3 regions of the Vibrio toranzoniae genome follow, and region 1 is predicted to be linked to each of the others. Evidence: riboswitches for the same ligand, from Rfam matches in the RefSeq annotation. Region 1 holds a riboswitch; each other region holds the start of a gene.
The links. Region 1 has a riboswitch for thiamine pyrophosphate ahead of thiC (phosphomethylpyrimidine synthase ThiC). Riboswitches for the same ligand answer to the same signal wherever they lie in the genome.

Region 1 (6,024 bases):
ACCATTCACTGGCATGGTCTGCGAATTCCAATCGAAATGGACGGGGTTCCTTTCTTGAGCCAACCACCGATAATGCCGGGTGAAACCTTCATTTATGAGTTTATACCGCCAGATGCCGGCACATTTTGGTATCACCCACACATGAACAGCGTCAAGCAGCTTGGTATGGGTTTGGTTGGCCTTATTGTTGTAGAAGAAAGCACTCCAGTGCAGTTTGACGAAGAACACGTATTGATGCTTAAACATTGGCATATCGACAAGCAAGGTCAATGGAAAGACTTAATGATCCCACGTCTCAGTGCTCGTATGGGCACTCCTGGTGAGTGGAGTAGTGTTAATGGAGTACATGAACCCACCTATCAACTGAAGCAGTATGCAACGACTAGGCTACGTATCGCTAATGTTGATAACACGATTACCTATCCGATTGCTATTGAAGGGGCTGAAGCATGGGTCATTGCCATCGATGGCAACCCTGTAAAGACACCTTATAAGCTGACTCAACACAAAATTGGCCCAGGTATGCGTGTTGATCTCGGTCTGATAGCACCTAAAGCTGGTGAGCGAGTGAACGTCCTTCAAATGAAGGGGCGTTTTCCTTTCTCTTTATGTGAGTTCGAAGTTGTAGGTTCCTCCCTTGTTGAGAGTCGCTCTCTACCTTCTTTACCCCTTAATCCTGTACCCAATTTAGATTTAGCTAATGCTGAAGAGATCGACTTTGTGTTCGAGTGGGAAGGGGCGGTTTCACCAGTTTCTAAAGATGGGAAGTCCATGCCTAAGTTTTGGCTTACTAATAAACGAGCATGGGAGGGGATGAGCAAAGGCAATATCCCTGAGCCGTTGGCGACTTTAGACCTAGGCAAAACCTACATATTCGATCTTAAGAACGTCACTCAATATCATCACCCAATTCATATTCATGGTCATACATTCACTGTATTGGAACTTGATGGAAAAAAAATAGAAGAACCTTTCCATACTGATACTGTGCTACTTGGGAAAAATGGCCGAGCGAAAGCGGCATTTGTTGCCGACAACCCTGGTCGCTGGATGTATCACTGTCATGTTATAGAACACATGAAAACGGGTTTAATGGGATATATTGAAGTTAAGTGACACCTGTAACGTTTAATATTTGCGCATATATTCTTAGTTTCTACCCTCGCTTTTATCGGCGGTAAAGTTAGAATGTAGGGATACTGTTTGGGAGGGTTCATGGGTCAGTTATCTATTTTAGGTTTTATTGCCATTGGTGGGGCATTTGGTGCTTGCTCACGTTATTTGATTTCAGAGTTATGTGTGGTGATGTTAGGGCGTGGTTTTCCTTATGGTACGCTAACTGTTAACGTTATTGGTTCCTTTATCATGGGATTACTTATTGCGGCATTTGAAAATGAGATACTCGCAACGGAACCATGGAGACAGATTATCGGTCTAGGTTTCCTAGGTGCACTGACGACGTTTTCTACATTTTCGATGGATAACGTGCTTCTTATGCAGCAGGGTGCATTTTTTAAGATGGGGATCAATGTACTGCTAAATGTGGTTCTCAGTATCTCAGCAGCATGGATCGGCTTCCAACTTTTGATAAAGTCTTAAAGTTTTCTTACGATTTGTTAACAACTCGGCTTGGTTTATCTAAGCCGTTTTTATATACTCGATCATACTTGTCGGAGTGCCATATGGCTGAGACCGTTAACTCGGGATCCGTTGAACCTGATCAGGCTAATACCTGCGAAGGGAACAAGAGTAGATATCTAACTAGAAACCTTCTAGAGATCTATCTCCAGATCACTACTGTATTTCTTACCGTGATCCCTCTTGTAGCATCTAATCCGTCAAGCATTTTTTATCCCTATAAATAATGGCTAAAAGCCAAGGAAAAATGCTATGTCGAGTCGTAAACAAGCAAGACTGGAAGCGAAGAATTTCATTGATTCTTTATCCGTACAACCTTACCCAAATTCGAAAAAGGCTTACATTCAAGGATCTCGAGAGGACCTTCAAGTACCTGTACGAGAAATATCACTCGCTGATAGCTTGGTTGGTGGCAGCAAAAAAGAGCCCGTATTCGAGCCTAACGAGCCTATTCATGTCTACGATACCTCAGGTGTTTATACCGATCCTACGCATGAAATAGACCTTTATAGCGGCCTTCCTAAGTTGCGAGAGCAATGGATTGAAGAGCGTGGCGATACTGAACTGCTCGATGATGTAAGCTCTGTTTACACCAAAGAACGTTTAGAAGATGAAACCCTAGACGACCTTCGTTACGGAAACCTGCCTAGAATTCGTCGCGCTACTGGCGACCAATGTGTAACTCAACTGCATTATGCTCGTCAGGGAGTTATCACTCCTGAGATGGAGTACATTGCAATACGTGAGAACATGGGGCGTCAGAAGTTTGCTGATGAACAACTGAACCATCAACACCCTGGCCATAACTTTGGCGCAAACCTACCGAAAGAAATTACCCCTGAGTTCGTACGTAAAGAGGTTGCTGAAGGTCGCGCTATTATCCCTTCAAACATTAACCACCCCGAATCTGAGCCGATGATTATTGGCCGAAACTTCTTAGTGAAAGTGAACGCCAATATCGGTAACTCATCAGTAAGCTCTTCAATTGAAGAAGAAGTTGAGAAGCTAGTATGGTCAACTCGCTGGGGCGGCGATACTGTAATGGACCTTTCTACTGGCCGTAATATCCACGAGACTCGTGAATGGATCCTGCGTAACAGCCCAGTACCAATTGGTACGGTTCCTATGTATCAAGCGCTTGAAAAAGTGAATGGCGTAGCCGAAGACCTCAACTGGGAAGTGATGCGCGATACCTTGATTGAACAAGCAGAGCAGGGCGTTGATTACTTCACTATTCACGCAGGTTTACTGCTTCGCTACGTGCCTATGACGGCTAAACGTGTGACTGGCATTGTCTCTCGTGGTGGCTCTATTATCGCGAAATGGTGTCTTGCACATCACCAAGAAAGCTTCCTATACACACACTTCCGTGAGATCTGTGAGATTTGTGCGAAGTACGATGTGGCTCTTTCATTAGGTGATGGTCTGCGTCCTGGCTCTATTGCAGATGCCAACGATGAGGCTCAATTCTCAGAGTTACGTACTCTAGGTGAGTTAACTAAAGTGGCTTGGGAATACGACGTTCAGGTGATCATTGAAGGTCCTGGACATGTACCTATGCATCTTATCAAAGAGAACATGGACGAGCAGTTAGAGCACTGCCATGAAGCGCCTTTCTATACATTAGGCCCGCTGACGACAGATATCGCACCGGGTTATGACCACATTACCTCTGGCATTGGTGCGGCGATGATAGGTTGGTACGGTTGTGCGATGCTTTGTTACGTAACCCCTAAAGAGCATTTAGGTTTACCAAATAAAGAAGATGTGAAGACCGGCTTAATTACTTACAAGCTGGCCGCACATGCTGCAGATTTGGCAAAAGGGCATCCGGGCGCACAAATCCGAGATAATGCATTATCTAAAGCTCGTTTTGAGTTCCGTTGGGAAGACCAATTTAATCTAGCTTTAGATCCAGAAACAGCACGTTCTTTCCACGATGAAACTCTGCCACAAGAGTCGGGCAAGGTCGCTCACTTCTGCTCTATGTGTGGACCTAAGTTCTGCTCGATGAAGATTTCTCAAGAAGTTCGAGAGTATGCGAAAGACACAGAACAAGTAGCGGCTGATCAGGCTATCGAGATTAAGATGCTAGATAACCCGTTGGAGGGTATGCGTCAAAAATCACAAGAGTTCCGTGATACTGGCTCTGAACTCTATCACCCTGCTGTAGGCGCAAAAGAAGCTCAATTAGAGGAATAATGACAGTGAAGATTCTCATCCCATCTCAATACATCGAGTTAACGGGGGAGGTTCAAAACTGTCTATTGGTTGCTAAACGACAAGGTTTAGCAACTGATGCAGTTGAGTTGGGTGTAAGCCCAACTCGATACTTCTCTATCGTTGATGCTCAACAGGCACTATCTATTGGCTTTGCTCATGATATTGATTCATTGGCGGAGTGTCAGTTAGCGCAACTGAACCATGTTGTTGATTACAGTAATTCAGTTGCGTTGACCGATGTGTGTGCTGCTTTGACTCAAGCTTCGAACACCGTCTATATCGGAGTCTCCGATGATTCAGCTGTGTTAGATATCTGGTCACACTTAGATGTTAATCGTGTTATCAAGAGTGAAACAACAGCTCCTCAAGAATTAGATAGTCGTGGCCACTTTGCTTGGTTACTTACTTTATTGGCGTTGGAATTTCCATTGGAAGACGCGTTGGTTTTAGCTCGTGCTGCATCGAATGTTTCACGTGGAACATGGCCTACACACTATCAAAATTTTCCTATCCCTGTTCTAGAAGATGAACGATTGGATATCAGTGTTGGTTGGGCCAACCAAGGTATATCACTTTCTTTCCCTGAGTTAACAAAGAATAGCCTCGGCTTATACCCGGTTGTTGATGACGTTGAGTGGATAGAAAGGTTGCTTAAGCTTGGGATTAACACCGTCCAACTGCGTATTAAGAACCCTCAACAAGCCGATTTAGAGCAACAAGTCGCACGATCGATCGAACTTGGTCGAGAACATAACGCGCAGGTTTTTATTAACGATTACTGGCAGCTTGCACTCAAGCATGGTGCTTTTGGTGTGCACCTTGGGCAAGAGGATATTGAAGAATCAAACCTTTCCCAACTGAGCCAAGCGGGCATTAAGATCGGTTTATCTACTCATGGTTATTATGAGTTGCTGCGCATCGTCCAAATCAATCCAAGCTACATTGCATTAGGCCATATATTTCCGACTACGACGAAACAGATGCCATCAAAGCCTCAAGGCTTGGTACGTTTATCTCTGTACCAGCAGCTAATTGATACCATCCCATACACAGAAGAACTTACTGGTTATCCTACGGTTGCTATTGGCGGTATTGACCAATCGACAGCTGCACAGGTTTGGGATTGTGGTGTATCGAGCTTAGCGGTTGTACGTGCGATTACATTAGCGGAAGCCCCACAAGAAGTGATCGAATTCTTCGATAAGCTGATGGCTCCTAGGTCTTCAATGACGAGTAATGAGGTTATGCGGGAGCCTAGCTATGCTGAGTGACTTTGAGTTCATCCGTTACCAACGACAAATTGCATTACCTGAGGTGGGTGAGCAAGGGCAACGAAACCTGTTAAACAGCCATGTGTTGGTGATTGGTTGCGGCGGTTTAGGTAATGCCGCTGCTCTCTATCTCGCAGCTTCTGGTGTCGGAAGAATCGTGTTGGTCGATGACGATTGTGTTGATTCGTCCAACCTGCAGAGACAGGTAGCGTTCAAGGAAAGCCAATTAGGTTCACCTAAGGTTGAAGCACTCAAACAACAACTGAATGAGCTCAATGACCGAAGCCAAGTAAGAACCATCAATCAACGAATGAGTGACAGCCAACTTGAATTAGAAGTAATGTTAGCTGATCTCGTGTTGGATTGTACTGACAACTTCGCGTCACGCCAGCAGGTTAACCGAGCTTGTTTTAAAGCGAATACACCTTTGATATCGGGTTCTGCAATCGGCTGGAAAGGTCAATTTATTGTCTTTGATTATCAGAATCAGAAAGGGTGTTACCACTGCATTTTCCCGTTTGAGCACCATCCACAAACAACGCGTTGTAGTGATAGCGGCATCATTGGTCCAGTGGTCGGCACTATAGGTAATCTCCAAGCGCTTGCTGCTATTCAGCGTATTAGTGGTGGCGAGTTTAAAGTCGCAACGCATCAGCTAAAGCTGTTCGATGGCCAGACCATGAACTGGCAAAACCTAATGATCACGCAAGATAGCGAATGTCCGGTTTGCCACACAACTGCGATCCAACACCTAGAAGAAGAAGCACAATGAGCCACATAACTATTTCTATAAACGAGCAACCAGAGCAGGTCGCGCAATCGTCGTCTCTTTCAGACATCATCCAAGCACTATCGCTACCTGATTTGGGGTGTGTGTTTGCTATCAATAACG
Region 2 (6,024 bases), 320 kb from region 1:
TTCACCTTGAACGTTGTCTGTACCAACAGCGCCAGTAATGTCGACAAGACCTGCTTTGTTGATTTCTCGGTTAACAATTTTTGCAGCAAGGCGAATTGATGACAAAAGGGATGATAGATCACCACTTGCATGGGGGAAGTCACTTTGTTTTTCAACAATGAACTCACCAAGGGTGCGCATCTCAGACATGTTATTTCCTTAAACTTCTCTGAATATTAGGGGGGATTTGAGCACTGTAGAACTTGCCTCTTGTGTGGGCTTTATTCATCTAGACACTTACCTAAATTCTACGGCTTAGATCTTTTTAATGGTAATGAACTAAGCGACACAGATCTCACTTACTATGTCGACTTAATTTGTTTTGCATTGCTACTCGCTTTTAATTGCCATTTCATGATAATGAGTGCAGTAGTTTGATTTAGACATGGTTCATTTAGCCAAGCGTTTGGAAGCAATTTATGCATATTCATATCTTAGGAGTTTGTGGCACCTTCATGGGTGGTGCTGCGGTATTGGCTCGTCAATTAGGTCACAAGGTTACCGGTAGTGACGCGAATGTTTATCCTCCAATGAGCACCTTGTTGGAGTCTCAAGGGATTGAAATTATTGAAGGGTTCGACCCTAGCCAATTAGAACCAAGGCCAGACCTTGTGGTCATCGGTAATGCGATGAGCCGTGGTAATCCGTGTGTTGAGTATGTATTGGATAATAACCTTAGATACACATCTGGCCCGCAGTGGTTGCAAGAGTTCTTGCTCCATGACCGTTGGGTTCTGGCGGTATCCGGCACGCATGGCAAGACCACAACATCCAGCATGCTGGCTTGGATCTTGGAAGACTGTGGTTATGCGCCGGGCTTTTTAGTTGGCGGTGTGTTGGGTAACTTTGGTATCTCTGCTCGTCTTGGTGAAAGCATGTTCTTCGTGGTGGAAGCCGACGAATATGACAGTGCTTTTTTCGATAAGCGATCTAAGTTCGTTCATTATCACCCAAGAACTTTAGTCATGAATAACCTAGAGTTCGATCATGCCGATATCTTCGATGATCTTGAAGCGATCAAGCGTCAGTTCCATCATTTAGTGCGTACTGTGCCAAGCAACGGCCGCATTTTTTCACCGAAGCAAGACACGGCTATCCAAGATGTTTTATCTCGAGGCTGCTGGAGTGAGACTGAATCGAGTGGTGAGCTTGGTGATTGGGATACCAAGAAGCGGGTTAAAGATGGCTCTAAATTTGAGGTGTACTTCCAAGGCGAATGTGTTGGAACCGTCGACTGGGATTTGGTTGGTGATCATAACGTTAGTAATGCTTTGATGGCGATTGCGGCAGCCAGACATGTGGGTGTGACGCCTGATTTGGCGTGTGAATCGCTGGCGAACTTCATCAATACCAAGCGTCGTTTGGAGTTTAAAGGTGAGGTTGCTGGTGTCTCTATTTATGATGATTTTGCTCATCATCCAACGGCGATTGAACTTACGCTTGGTGGTTTACGTAATAAGGTCGACACGAAAAAAATCATTGCCGTTCTAGAGCCTCGCTCTGCCACCATGAAGCGTGGTGTGCACAAAGAAACCTTGGCTGATTCGCTCAAACAGGCGGATTCTACCTACTTATTCCAACCGGATAACATTGATTGGTCTGTACAAGATGTTGCCGATGCGTGCCATCAACCCGCCCATGTAAGTGATGACATGGATGCATTCGTTGCTAGAATTGTCTCAGAGGCACAAGTGGGTGACCAAATCTTGGTAATGAGTAACGGTGGCTTTGGTGGTATTCATCAAAAGCTGTTGGATGGATTGGCACTCAAAGCTTAACTGATTTACGACTTTATAATTTGAAGTAATTGAGAACATGACAAAACACGATAAAGCGATAACTCTTGCTTTCACTGGCGCATCTGGTGCGCCTTATGGACTGCGTTTACTTGAATGCCTTTTGGCGGCCGATTATCAGGTCTATTTGATGATATCGTCGGCAGCGCGAGTAGTCTTAGCGACCGAGCATGAACTTAAGTTACCTGCTGGGCCGGAAGCGGCGAAACAAGCCTTAGTTAAGCATCTAGGCTGCGACTCAGAAAAGTTGATGGTGTGTGGCAAAGATGATTGGTTCTCACCGGTTGCATCTGGTTCTGCTGCGCCGAAGCAGATGGTGGTATGTCCATGCTCTGCGGGAAGTTTAGCGTCAATTGCTCATGGTTTATCGGATAACCTGATTGAACGAGCAGCAGATGTCGTCATGAAAGAGCGAGGCCAACTGTTGTTGGTGGTGCGTGAGACGCCATTTTCTACTCTGCATCTAGAGAACATGCACAAACTCTCAACCATGGGCGTGACGATCATGCCTGCGGCTCCAGGCTTTTATCACCAACCTAAGTCGATTGAAGACTTGGTTGATTTTATGGTGGCGCGCATTCTGGACCATCTTGGTATCGAGCAAGGTTTAGTGCCACGTTGGGGCTACGATCAACGTAATTGATCCAAACTTGATGGCTTATTGTTAAAATTCGAATTACAATTCTGAACACTCATCGGGGAGCTGACCATTCAAATAATGAATGCAAGCTGAGATCAAGCAGGCGCTTGGGACCCGTAAACCTGAACCAGATAATGCTGGCGTAGGAATTGAGTTAGGAACAACCTCTACCGTTCTCCTCCCTCAAACCTGTGCCGCTCAGACCATGGAGAGCGTCCAGTGAAATTCACATTAACTACCCTTGCTGTTTCTACAGCGATCTCTTTTTCTGCCTTTGCTGCAGATAACACTTTGACCGTATACACCTATGACTCTTTTGCAGCGGATTGGGGCCCTCGTCCTGCCGTAGAGAAAGCATTTGAAGAGAAGTGTGGTTGTGATGTGAACTTTGTCGCGCTAGAAGATGGCGTGTCTATTCTAAACCGCTTACGCCTTGAAGGCGGCAACAGCAAAGCTGACATCGTGTTAGGTCTAGATAACAATTTAATGGCTGAAGCGAAAGCAACGGGATTATTGGCGGAACACAAGGTTGATACGTCATCGGTAACACTGCCTAATGGTTGGGATGACAACACCTTTGTACCTTATGACTTTGGTTACTTTGCGTTTATCTATAACAAAGAGAAATTAGCAAACCCGCCTAAGAGTTTGAAAGAGCTGGTTGAGCAGCGTGATGATCTGGAGGTTATTTACCAAGATCCACGTACTTCAACACCTGGTCAAGGCATGATGTTATGGATGAAGTCGGTTTACGGTGATGACACAACGACAGCTTGGAAGAAGCTGGCTCAGAAAACCGTGACGGTAACCAAAGGCTGGTCTGAAGCTTACTCTATGTTCCTAGAAGGTGAGTCTGACTTGGTTCTGTCTTACACTACGTCTCCGGCTTATCATATCATTGCAGAAAGTGATTCTAAGTACGCAGCAGCGAGCTTCGAAGAAGGGCATTACACTCAAGTAGAAGTAGCCGCTAAGGTTAAAGGCAGTGAGAACGAAAAGCTTGCTGATGAGTTTATGGCGTTTATCCTAAGTGATGAATTCCAATCGGCGATGCCTACAGGTAATTGGATGTATCCAGTTACGGGTGTCGAGCTACCAAAAGGTTTTGAGCAGCTAACAGTACCGCAGAAAGCGTTGAGCTTTAGCTCTGAAGAAATCGCCGAGAAGCGTAAGCCTTGGATTCGTGAATGGCAGAGTGCACTTACTTTTTAACTGACTATTTAAGAAAATGAGCTTTCTAACGTATTTTTAAAAAACTAGCTTTCTGTATTTTAAGGTTCATTCGTGATGTTTGGAATGAACCATTTACGGTAAAAAATCAATTTATGATAAAGAAAACACCTAAGGTCGGGGTTTGGGTTGCGATACTCATTACCGCCTTCGTGGTTTCAGCAGTTGGGGCATTGCTTAGCAATGCCCCTTCTCTTGATATCAGCCAAGTATGGTCCGATCCTTACTATTGGCATGTAACGAAATTCAGCTTTTATCAAGCGACACTCTCAACTTTGCTGAGTGTTGGCTTTGCCATACCTATTGCACACGCTCTGTGTCGCAGACAGTTTTTTGGGCGCGCTTTGTTGTTAAGGCTGTTCGCGTCGACCTTAGTTCTACCTGTGTTGGTCGGTGTATTTGGCTTGCTGGCGATTTACGGCAACAGTGGTTGGTTAGCTAAATTCTTGGCGAACTTCGACATTGAGCTACCATTCTCGATTTATGGCTTGAATGGTATTTTGTTGGCGCACGTTTTCTTCAACCTGCCTTATGCCAGTCGTTTACTTTTGCAAGCGTTAGATACTGTGCCTACCGAGCAGCATAAACTGTGTGCCCACTTAGGCATGAGTCATTGGAATAAATTTAAATGGGTTGAATGGCCGAGGCTCAGACAGCAATTGCCGCATGTGTGTGGCTTGGTCTTCATGTTGTGCTTCACCAGCTTTGCTACCGTGATGGCGTTGGGTGGTGGTCCGAAATCAACCACCATTGAGCTAGCCATCTATCAAGCAATCAAATTCGACTTTGACCTACAAGCTGGCGCGCTACTCGCAATATGGCAAATGCTGCTGTGTGGTGTCTTAGCGGTGAGTATTCAGCGCTTGTCTAAACCTATCTCCGTAACAGCCAGCCAACTGTCGGAAGAGAAATATCTGGTTAAGGACAGCTGGTGGTCAAAAGCTTGGGATAGCTTTTGGATCATCGTAGTCTCAATGCTGGTATTGCCGCCACTAGCCATGGTCATATTCAGTGGCATTAATTCACAAGCTTTGATAGTGCTGAGCAGTGAGCCGTTCTGGGCTGCGTTAATGACCTCAGTTCGTGTCGCTTCCCTCGCAAGCATTATCGCCGTTGGTATTGGTATTGCGATACTCCTGACCAGTCGCGCATGGCGTTTGCAGAACAAGAATTTTCGAGCCGATAAAATCGAACTGATTGGTACTATTATTTTAGTGACGCCGGGCTTAGTGATTAGTACTGGTCTCTTTTTATTACTGCGTTCCTTTACTGATGTGTTCAGCTTGGCGTTCTTTATTGTGATTGCAGTAAACAGTTTGATGGCGCTGCCTTATGTGATTAAAACCTTGGCTCAACCTATGCTGCATCTTTCTCAGCAGTATCAGTATGTGTGTGCAAGTTTAGGAATGACAGGATTCACTCGCTTTAGGCTGGTGGAATGGCGCGCACTTCGCAAGCCAATGGCGCAGGCTTTCTCTATCAGCTTTATGTTGGCGATGGGCGACTTAAGTGCGATTGCTTTGTTTGGTAGCCACGATTTTAGAACTCTGCCTTTGTATCTATTTCAATTGTTAGGCAGTTATCAAATGGAAGCGGCTGCGGTGGTTTCAGTGAGTTTACTGTTATTGAGTGTGGGCATCTTTAGTCTGATTGAATTTTTGTTTACTCGAAGCTCAAAGCTAAAGAGTTAAGGAACCGATGATGTTAGTGATGAAAGAAGTGGATTACCACTATCACCAAGAGTTGTTTAGTTTTGATTTCCAAGCAGAACAGGGTGATATTGTTGCTTTGATGGGGCCTAGTGGTGCGGGTAAATCAACGCTACTCGCATTGGTTGCTGGGTTTATTGAGCCGACATCGGGTGAGATCTCGGTAGCAGGACAATCGCTGATTGGCAAAGAAGCGCATCAGCGTCCATTGGCGATGTTGTTCCAAGAGCACAATCTATTTGCTCACCTCACGGTGCGTGAAAATATTGGCTTAGGCTTGCATCCGGGGTTAAAGCTTACCGCAACCCAAAAGCTCGATGTTGAGCAAGCCGCTGCACAAGTCGGTGTTGCAGAGTATTTAGATAGGCTGCCTGAACATTTATCTGGTGGCCAACGTCAGCGTGTCGCACTGGCGCGTTGTTTTGTTCAACCACACGACATTTGGCTGCTTGATGAACCTTTTTCGGCGCTTGACCCTTTGCTTCGTGAGGAAATGCTTAACCTTGTTAGGCGATTAGCAGCAGAGCGAAGCATTACGGTGTTGATGGTGACTCACCATTTAGGGGATGCACGCAGTATTGCCAATAAGTTTGTATTTGTGGCATTAGGT
Region 3 (6,024 bases), on a different replicon from region 1:
CAACCGACATTGATGGTTTGCACATCGGTAAACGCAATATTTTCTTGCGCTAGCATGGTGCCGATCGTCGCTTCTTCGTTACCCGCAATCGCGATACCGATCTTCTTACCTTTCAGATCCGCTAACGAATCGTTCTTACCATTATCCAGCACCATTAGTGTGTTTAGTGGTGTCGCGATAAGGGTTGATGCACGAACTAGAGGAAGGCCCGCTGCCACATCCATGGTTAAACTAGGTTGGTAAGTTACCGCTAAATCGACCTTACCTGCCGCGACCAATTTTGCAGGCGTGCTTGGGTCGGTTGGCTCTTGGATTTCAACCGCTAGGCCTTGGTCAGCAAAGTAGCCACGCTCTTGAGCAATCACAATTGGGCCATGATTCGGGTTCACAAACCAATCCAACATCAGTGTCAGTTTCTTTTGTTCAGAATCTGCCAATGCATGACCTGAAATCAACGAAGCAAGCAATGCCACTGCACCTACCAATTTAGTATTTTTCATAGTTAACCTTTCCTTTTGAATATTATTATTGTGTTTGTCGATCTAATTCTTAACGAGGTGTTGTTTAGATAAATAGCCTTGAGCGAAGCTTTATTAAACAAAGAGTTATTGAGCGAACCATCACTGGTTCTCCCAAGGTATAGCTTTTTTAAGTAATTTGTCTGTGATGAAGTAGAGCGAGATAGACAGTATCGCCAAGATAAACAAGGCAGCAAACATCTCATCGATAATCATGCGCGCGTTGGCCTGTAGCATTAGGTAACCTAACCCTTCACTAGAGCCCACCCACTCACCGACAACGGCGCCAATTGGGGCAATAACCACAGCCACACGAATACCAGACGCTAATGTTGGCAGCGCAGCAGGCAGTTGGATGTGACGAAGCAGTTGCCATTTCGATGCGCCCATCGTCTTGGCGAGATCAAGATAACCTGTCGGTGTATTACGCAGGCCGTCATAGCAACAGGTCGTCACGGGGAAGAAGATAATGATCGCCGCCATCACGACTTTTGAGGCGATGCCATAGCCCAGCCACAGCATCAACACTGGCGCAATCGCAAACACCGGGATCGCTTGGCTAGCAATTAAGATAGGCAACAGCCAACGTTTTAGCGGTTCGAACATCAACATCTGCAGGGCGAAAAACAGCCCCATGGATAAACCGAGCAATAGACCAAGTAAGATCTCCTGCGCAGTCACCCAAGTGTGCTTGAGTAACACATCATAGCGTTCGATTAGTTTAATAAAGACTTCTGCAGGCGCTGGCAGAATAAAGCTCGGCATCTCGAAGATAACCACCACCATTTGCCATAAACCAAGAATCACAGCACTGCTGATAAGCAACCGCATAACGGGACTCATCTGCCGAGGGTGAGCAAGTTTGGTTTGTGTCTCGGTTGAACTTTCTACCCCTGAGCTTTGCACTGCTACGTTTTCTATCTTTGAGCTAGCCACAGCTTCACTTCGCGTTAGATCATTCATAGTCACGCTCCAACTGCTCTAAAATCGCTTGTTGTAACTCAGCACATTTACCGTCTAACATTCTTGGTGTCGCTGTATTAGGCACAGATAATGACTGGGCGCTCGCAGGTATACCTTGCAACACATATAAGTTATCCGCCAAACGCACCGCTTCTTGTGGATCATGCGTTATCAACACAACGGTTTTATCTCTTAACAGCTCACACGCTAAGCTTTGTAGCTTATGCCTTGTTACCGCATCCAGCGCAGAGAAAGGTTCATCCATCAGCACGACGGGCTTGTCTTGCATTAAAGTTCGAGCCAAAGCAACACGTTGACGCATACCACCAGACAATTGATCTGGCATCGCATTCGCGTAATCGGCCAGACCAACCGAAGTCAACAAATCCAATGCTTGGTTGGTTTGAGCTTGTTTATTGGATGCTTGGCTTTGATGCTTGGCTGCGGAATTTTGAAAACGATGACTCAGGCACACATTGTCGATAACCGACAACCATGGCAGCAACAAATCTTGCTGCGCCATGTAAGCAATGCGATCCGTTAAAGGCAGTTCATCGGACGTTTCCAATGTGCCGTGCCAATCTACCTTGTCGTCTAGTAAACCTGCGAGATAACGCAACACGGTAGTTTTCCCGCAGCCACTTCGCCCAAGCAACACCGTCCACTTACCCGCGTTTAAACTAAGCGACAGCCCCGATAAGGTGGCGTGCTCACTATCGCGGTAGCGCAAGGTCGCGTTGCTGAGTTGAACACCAATCCTATTAGCGGACATTACCGTGCCCAACGAAAAAGTGATGTACTGGGCCGTGGCCTTCACCGACTTGAAGTTCATCAGCATGAGCAATAGCGTGAGAAATATATTGTTTTCCTAGTTCGACAGCTTTCTCAAGCGTGTTGTCTTGAGCCAAGAAAGAAGCAATAGCAGAGGAGAGCGTGCACCCCGTGCCATGAGTGTTCTGGGTAGGAAAACGCTTCGCACTAATCAGGGCCGATGTGGTTGGCAAAATCAATAGATCGTTACTGTTCTCATCCTTCTCTAAGTGGCCGCCTTTGAGAAGAAGGGCTTTGGCACCCAGTGCGCGTAGGTCTTCAATCATGCCCTGCATTTCAGCTTCGCTTTTAGGCACGGCTTTCCCTGTCAGTGCCGCGCCTTCCGGCAAGTTAGGCGTAATGATGTCAGCCAGCGGAATCAGCTCTTGCTTTAATGTACTAATGGCAGAGGTTTCTAGCAGCAAGTCACCGCTGGTTGCCACCATTACAGGGTCAATGACGAGGTACTTGGGTTGGTACTGTTTAATTTTATCCGCGACAATTTTGATGATTTGCGAATCAGCCAACATACCAACTTTTACCGCCACTATATTAAGATCAGTAAAGACAGCATCTAATTGACTTGTTACGTGGTCGAGCGGGATAGGAAAAATGGCAGAAACGCCTTGGGTGTTCTGAGAAGTGATAGCGGTAATCACAGAACAAGCAAAACTACCGGTTGCAGACATGGCTTTGATGTCTGCCTGAATACCTGCGCCGCCGCCGCTGTCAGAGCCCGCGATGGTTAAAACAATTGGAGTGTTTGATCGAATCGAACTGTCAATAGGGATCTGACAAGTTGAGGCTCTTGGAGTTAAAACTGGTGGAATAGAACTGTGTGTCATTGTCGCTCCTACTATCTTGCAAGACGTAGGAGAACCAACACTGACCGGAGAAAATGCCGCATTAAACTCATGAAAGCTTTCATGGATGCAGACGTAGATCGAGTGCTTATAGTTCCCTACGCCAGTGTTAACTGAATCAGGTTCAACGGGTCTCGAATAACGATCTCAGCAAACACCAATTAAGGTATATGCCCCCCGACTATTGATAGCGATAGTAACAGCACTCTTGCAACTGAGATACTCCTTTTATTCAATTATAAGAATCACGAATGAATAAAATTCAACTAAGTCATATTTAACAATGAGTTAGATTCATTTTTGCGTCGTTGTGACTGAAGAAATAAGCACAGCACGATCAAAACCATACCTAACCATCCCGTAAATGGGATAAGTTCACCCACAATACACACGGCGAGTACTGCGGCAACAACGGGTTCAAGCAAGGTAATCAAATTGGCACTACTCGCAGTCACATGTCGTAAGCCATAGGCAAAAGCGATGTAACCCAAGCACTGAGGAATTAACGTCAAGTAACCCATGACCAAACTATTGATGTTTGATGCGAATAAGTTATCTCCAGTAAACCAGAGTGTTGGTAGCAGCAACATTGCACCTAAGCCAAAAATGCTGCCCATTGCTGCTTGCGACTCAATATCCTTGTCTATCAGAGCTTTTGTCGCCCACGAATAAATGGCGTAACACAAACCTGCAACCAAGCCTAAAGCTATGCCTAATAACTTCAAATCATCATCGGACTTGCTCACCGATGCCGACTCTGAAAACACCAGCAACCCGATCCCAATCACACCTATAGCAAAGCTAGTAAGCCAACGTTTGGTGATGTTATTATTTTTGCTGATAAGACACTCTAAGAGAGCAGAAAAGAACGGCGCAGTAGCAATCGAAACGACGGTACCAATCGCTACGCCTGATAATTTCATTGAAGAATAGAAAGCTAAAGGATAAACCGCCAAAGCCAAAGCGCTCACTGCCAACAGCTTCTTGTTCTGCAAAAGTTTGTCGAAAGCGAATAGGATTTTTCGATACGCCAAGCCCGCTTGCATTAGGCCACCAAAGCCCATAGAGAAAGCACCAATCGCTAATGGACTGAGATCAGGTGCAAAGCTTGCGGCAGTGCCTGTTGTCCCCCACAAGACAGAAGCAAACAAGATGGCTAAAGTGCCCATTTGGAATTCGTTAACGCGATTGATGGCGAGATTCATTGCTATTACCCAGTTTATTTTCATTTCGGAAATAGATAATAGTGAATAAGCTAAGTAATTAGTTTGCTAAAAGGACGCTATTGTTGTTTCGAAAGACTCTCTTTCATCGAACCTAAAAACGCTCTTGGAGACATTCCAAAGTGCTGAGAGAAGCGGCGACTGAACGCAGAAATGTCACTATATCCGACGTTTTCTGCAACCAATTGAACCGGTAAATCGGTATGGCTTAACAAGGCTTGCGCTTTCTCCATACGATATCGAGTGATGTATTTAAGCGCGCTGATACCAAGGCACTCTTTGAAGCGTTTCTTAAACTGAGTGGGGCTCAAGCACGCCGTTTCTGCCAGCTGTGAAATAGATAGTTGTTGAGCGTAATTATCCGCAATGAGCCTTTGCACCGCACGGATTCTTGGGTCAATGCTCTTGCTCACTTGTTGTTGCTCTAACAGCAATGAAAATACATCCAAAATTGATGATTCAATACCACTGTCTACTTGATGCTCCAACTGCTTCTCAACAAACAGTAAGAAGCTCATCAAAGGCGGTGTAATCGCAAATACAGAGAGTTCTTGATCTAACAAGTGCTGAGGCAACACGGTCATATCAGCAACAATAAACCGCGCTGCTTCATTCGCTTTAAACGCGTGAGCTGTGGTTACCGGAATTACCACGCACTCGCCGACCGCCACTTTACCGACATAACCAACCATTTCAATGCTAATACTCCCCTGAATAGGCAGCACCAACTGATGGTAGCCATCATGAGCATGAGTATTGAATTGCTTGGTGTAAGATCGAATGCTTAAGCTAGATTTCATGAGCAACGCCGGAATTCAGTTTTTGAGAGCAAGAGTGTTAATGAAAAACTACATGATTTAAGAGAGGGAGTCACATCGAGCTGGAATTAGTTTGTCCTATCCCCAGCTCTAGCCTGCTGTTTGGATCAAAAAAGCCGTCTAAGTACTGATACTCAAACGGCTTTTTACACAAGTCTAATTAGCGTTGCCAAGAACAGTTAACCGAATCAACTAACGCTCATTAACTAAAGAACTCATTCACACTCGATTATTTTTGAAGTTGCTCTTTAGCGGCTTCAACCTTAGAAAAGTCTAGGCCAAGCTCTTCAACGGCTTCTTTGATTAGCGCAGGGTTTTGCATTACCTGACCCATCAGCATTTGAAGCTTATCTTGTGGTAAACCAAGTTGGCTGATTGTCGCCATTGCTGCAAGAGGGTTCTCGGTCAACGTTTTGAATAACTCGCTGATCTGCTCGTCGCTAATATTATTCTCTTTCAACATTGCTAAAATCGGGTTCATTTTTTTGCCTTTGAAACACTAAATTAAGTAGAAGCACAGCATACCATCTAGCTGTGCTCGATTGTACTAGCAACTTATGCTTTGCCTACTGTGAAGTAACGCTAAGCCTATCGAGATTCTAATGGGTAAGAACGGTAACTCCACATCCCGTAGGTTCTTAGAGCGTCACGATAAATACCTAACAGTTCACCACTGCTTGCTTTCTTAAGGCTTTCTAACGGCTTGTCTGGGTAAGCAACCGTATCAAAGGTGATTCCTTGAGGGCCAGTTTGCCAGCTCGCAATTTCAAACAAGGTTTGACCACGACGAACATGGCTCGCCGAGCTAATAATGGTCGCATGTTTAATA

Region 2: it holds a riboswitch for thiamine pyrophosphate, as region 1 does, so the genes downstream of both, thiB (thiamine ABC transporter substrate binding subunit) here and thiC (phosphomethylpyrimidine synthase ThiC) in region 1, are expected to answer to the same signal.
Region 3: it holds a riboswitch for thiamine pyrophosphate, as region 1 does, so the genes downstream of both, thiD (bifunctional hydroxymethylpyrimidine kinase/phosphomethylpyrimidine kinase) here and thiC (phosphomethylpyrimidine synthase ThiC) in region 1, are expected to answer to the same signal.

The regions. Positions count from the first base shown of each region.
Region 1 covers NZ_AP025514.1:3,101,304-3,107,327, reverse strand. Annotated here, with positions in the region: gene OCU50_RS14150 (multicopper oxidase family protein) at 1-1,116, shown strand, start outside; gene crcB (fluoride efflux transporter CrcB) at 1,216-1,599, shown strand; TPP riboswitch at 1,662-1,760, shown strand; gene thiC (phosphomethylpyrimidine synthase ThiC) at 1,891-3,840, shown strand; gene OCU50_RS14135 (thiamine phosphate synthase) at 3,840-5,132, shown strand; gene OCU50_RS14130 (HesA/MoeB/ThiF family protein) at 5,122-5,904, shown strand; gene thiS (sulfur carrier protein ThiS) at 5,901-6,024, shown strand, end outside.
Region 2 covers NZ_AP025514.1:2,781,083-2,787,106, reverse strand. Annotated here, with positions in the region: gene fbp (class 1 fructose-bisphosphatase) at 1-189, opposite strand, end outside; gene mpl (UDP-N-acetylmuramate:L-alanyl-gamma-D-glutamyl-meso-diaminopimelate ligase) at 459-1,817, shown strand; gene OCU50_RS12595 (flavin prenyltransferase UbiX) at 1,855-2,478, shown strand; TPP riboswitch at 2,522-2,641, shown strand; gene thiB (thiamine ABC transporter substrate binding subunit) at 2,695-3,687, shown strand; gene thiP (thiamine/thiamine pyrophosphate ABC transporter permease ThiP) at 3,801-5,396, shown strand; gene thiQ (thiamine ABC transporter ATP-binding protein) at 5,407-6,024, shown strand, end outside.
Region 3 covers NZ_AP025515.1:1,334,215-1,340,238, reverse strand. Annotated here, with positions in the region: gene OCU50_RS20315 (ABC transporter substrate-binding protein) at 1-500, opposite strand, end outside; partial or broken gene OCU50_RS20310 (ABC transporter permease) at 621-1,355, opposite strand; gene OCU50_RS20305 (ABC transporter ATP-binding protein) at 1,474-2,253, opposite strand; gene thiD (bifunctional hydroxymethylpyrimidine kinase/phosphomethylpyrimidine kinase) at 2,243-3,136, opposite strand; TPP riboswitch at 3,233-3,344, opposite strand; gene OCU50_RS20295 (DMT family transporter) at 3,421-4,359, opposite strand; gene OCU50_RS20290 (helix-turn-helix domain-containing protein) at 4,437-5,177, opposite strand; gene OCU50_RS20285 (DUF2999 family protein) at 5,425-5,676, opposite strand; gene OCU50_RS20280 (YdcF family protein) at 5,784-6,024, opposite strand, start outside.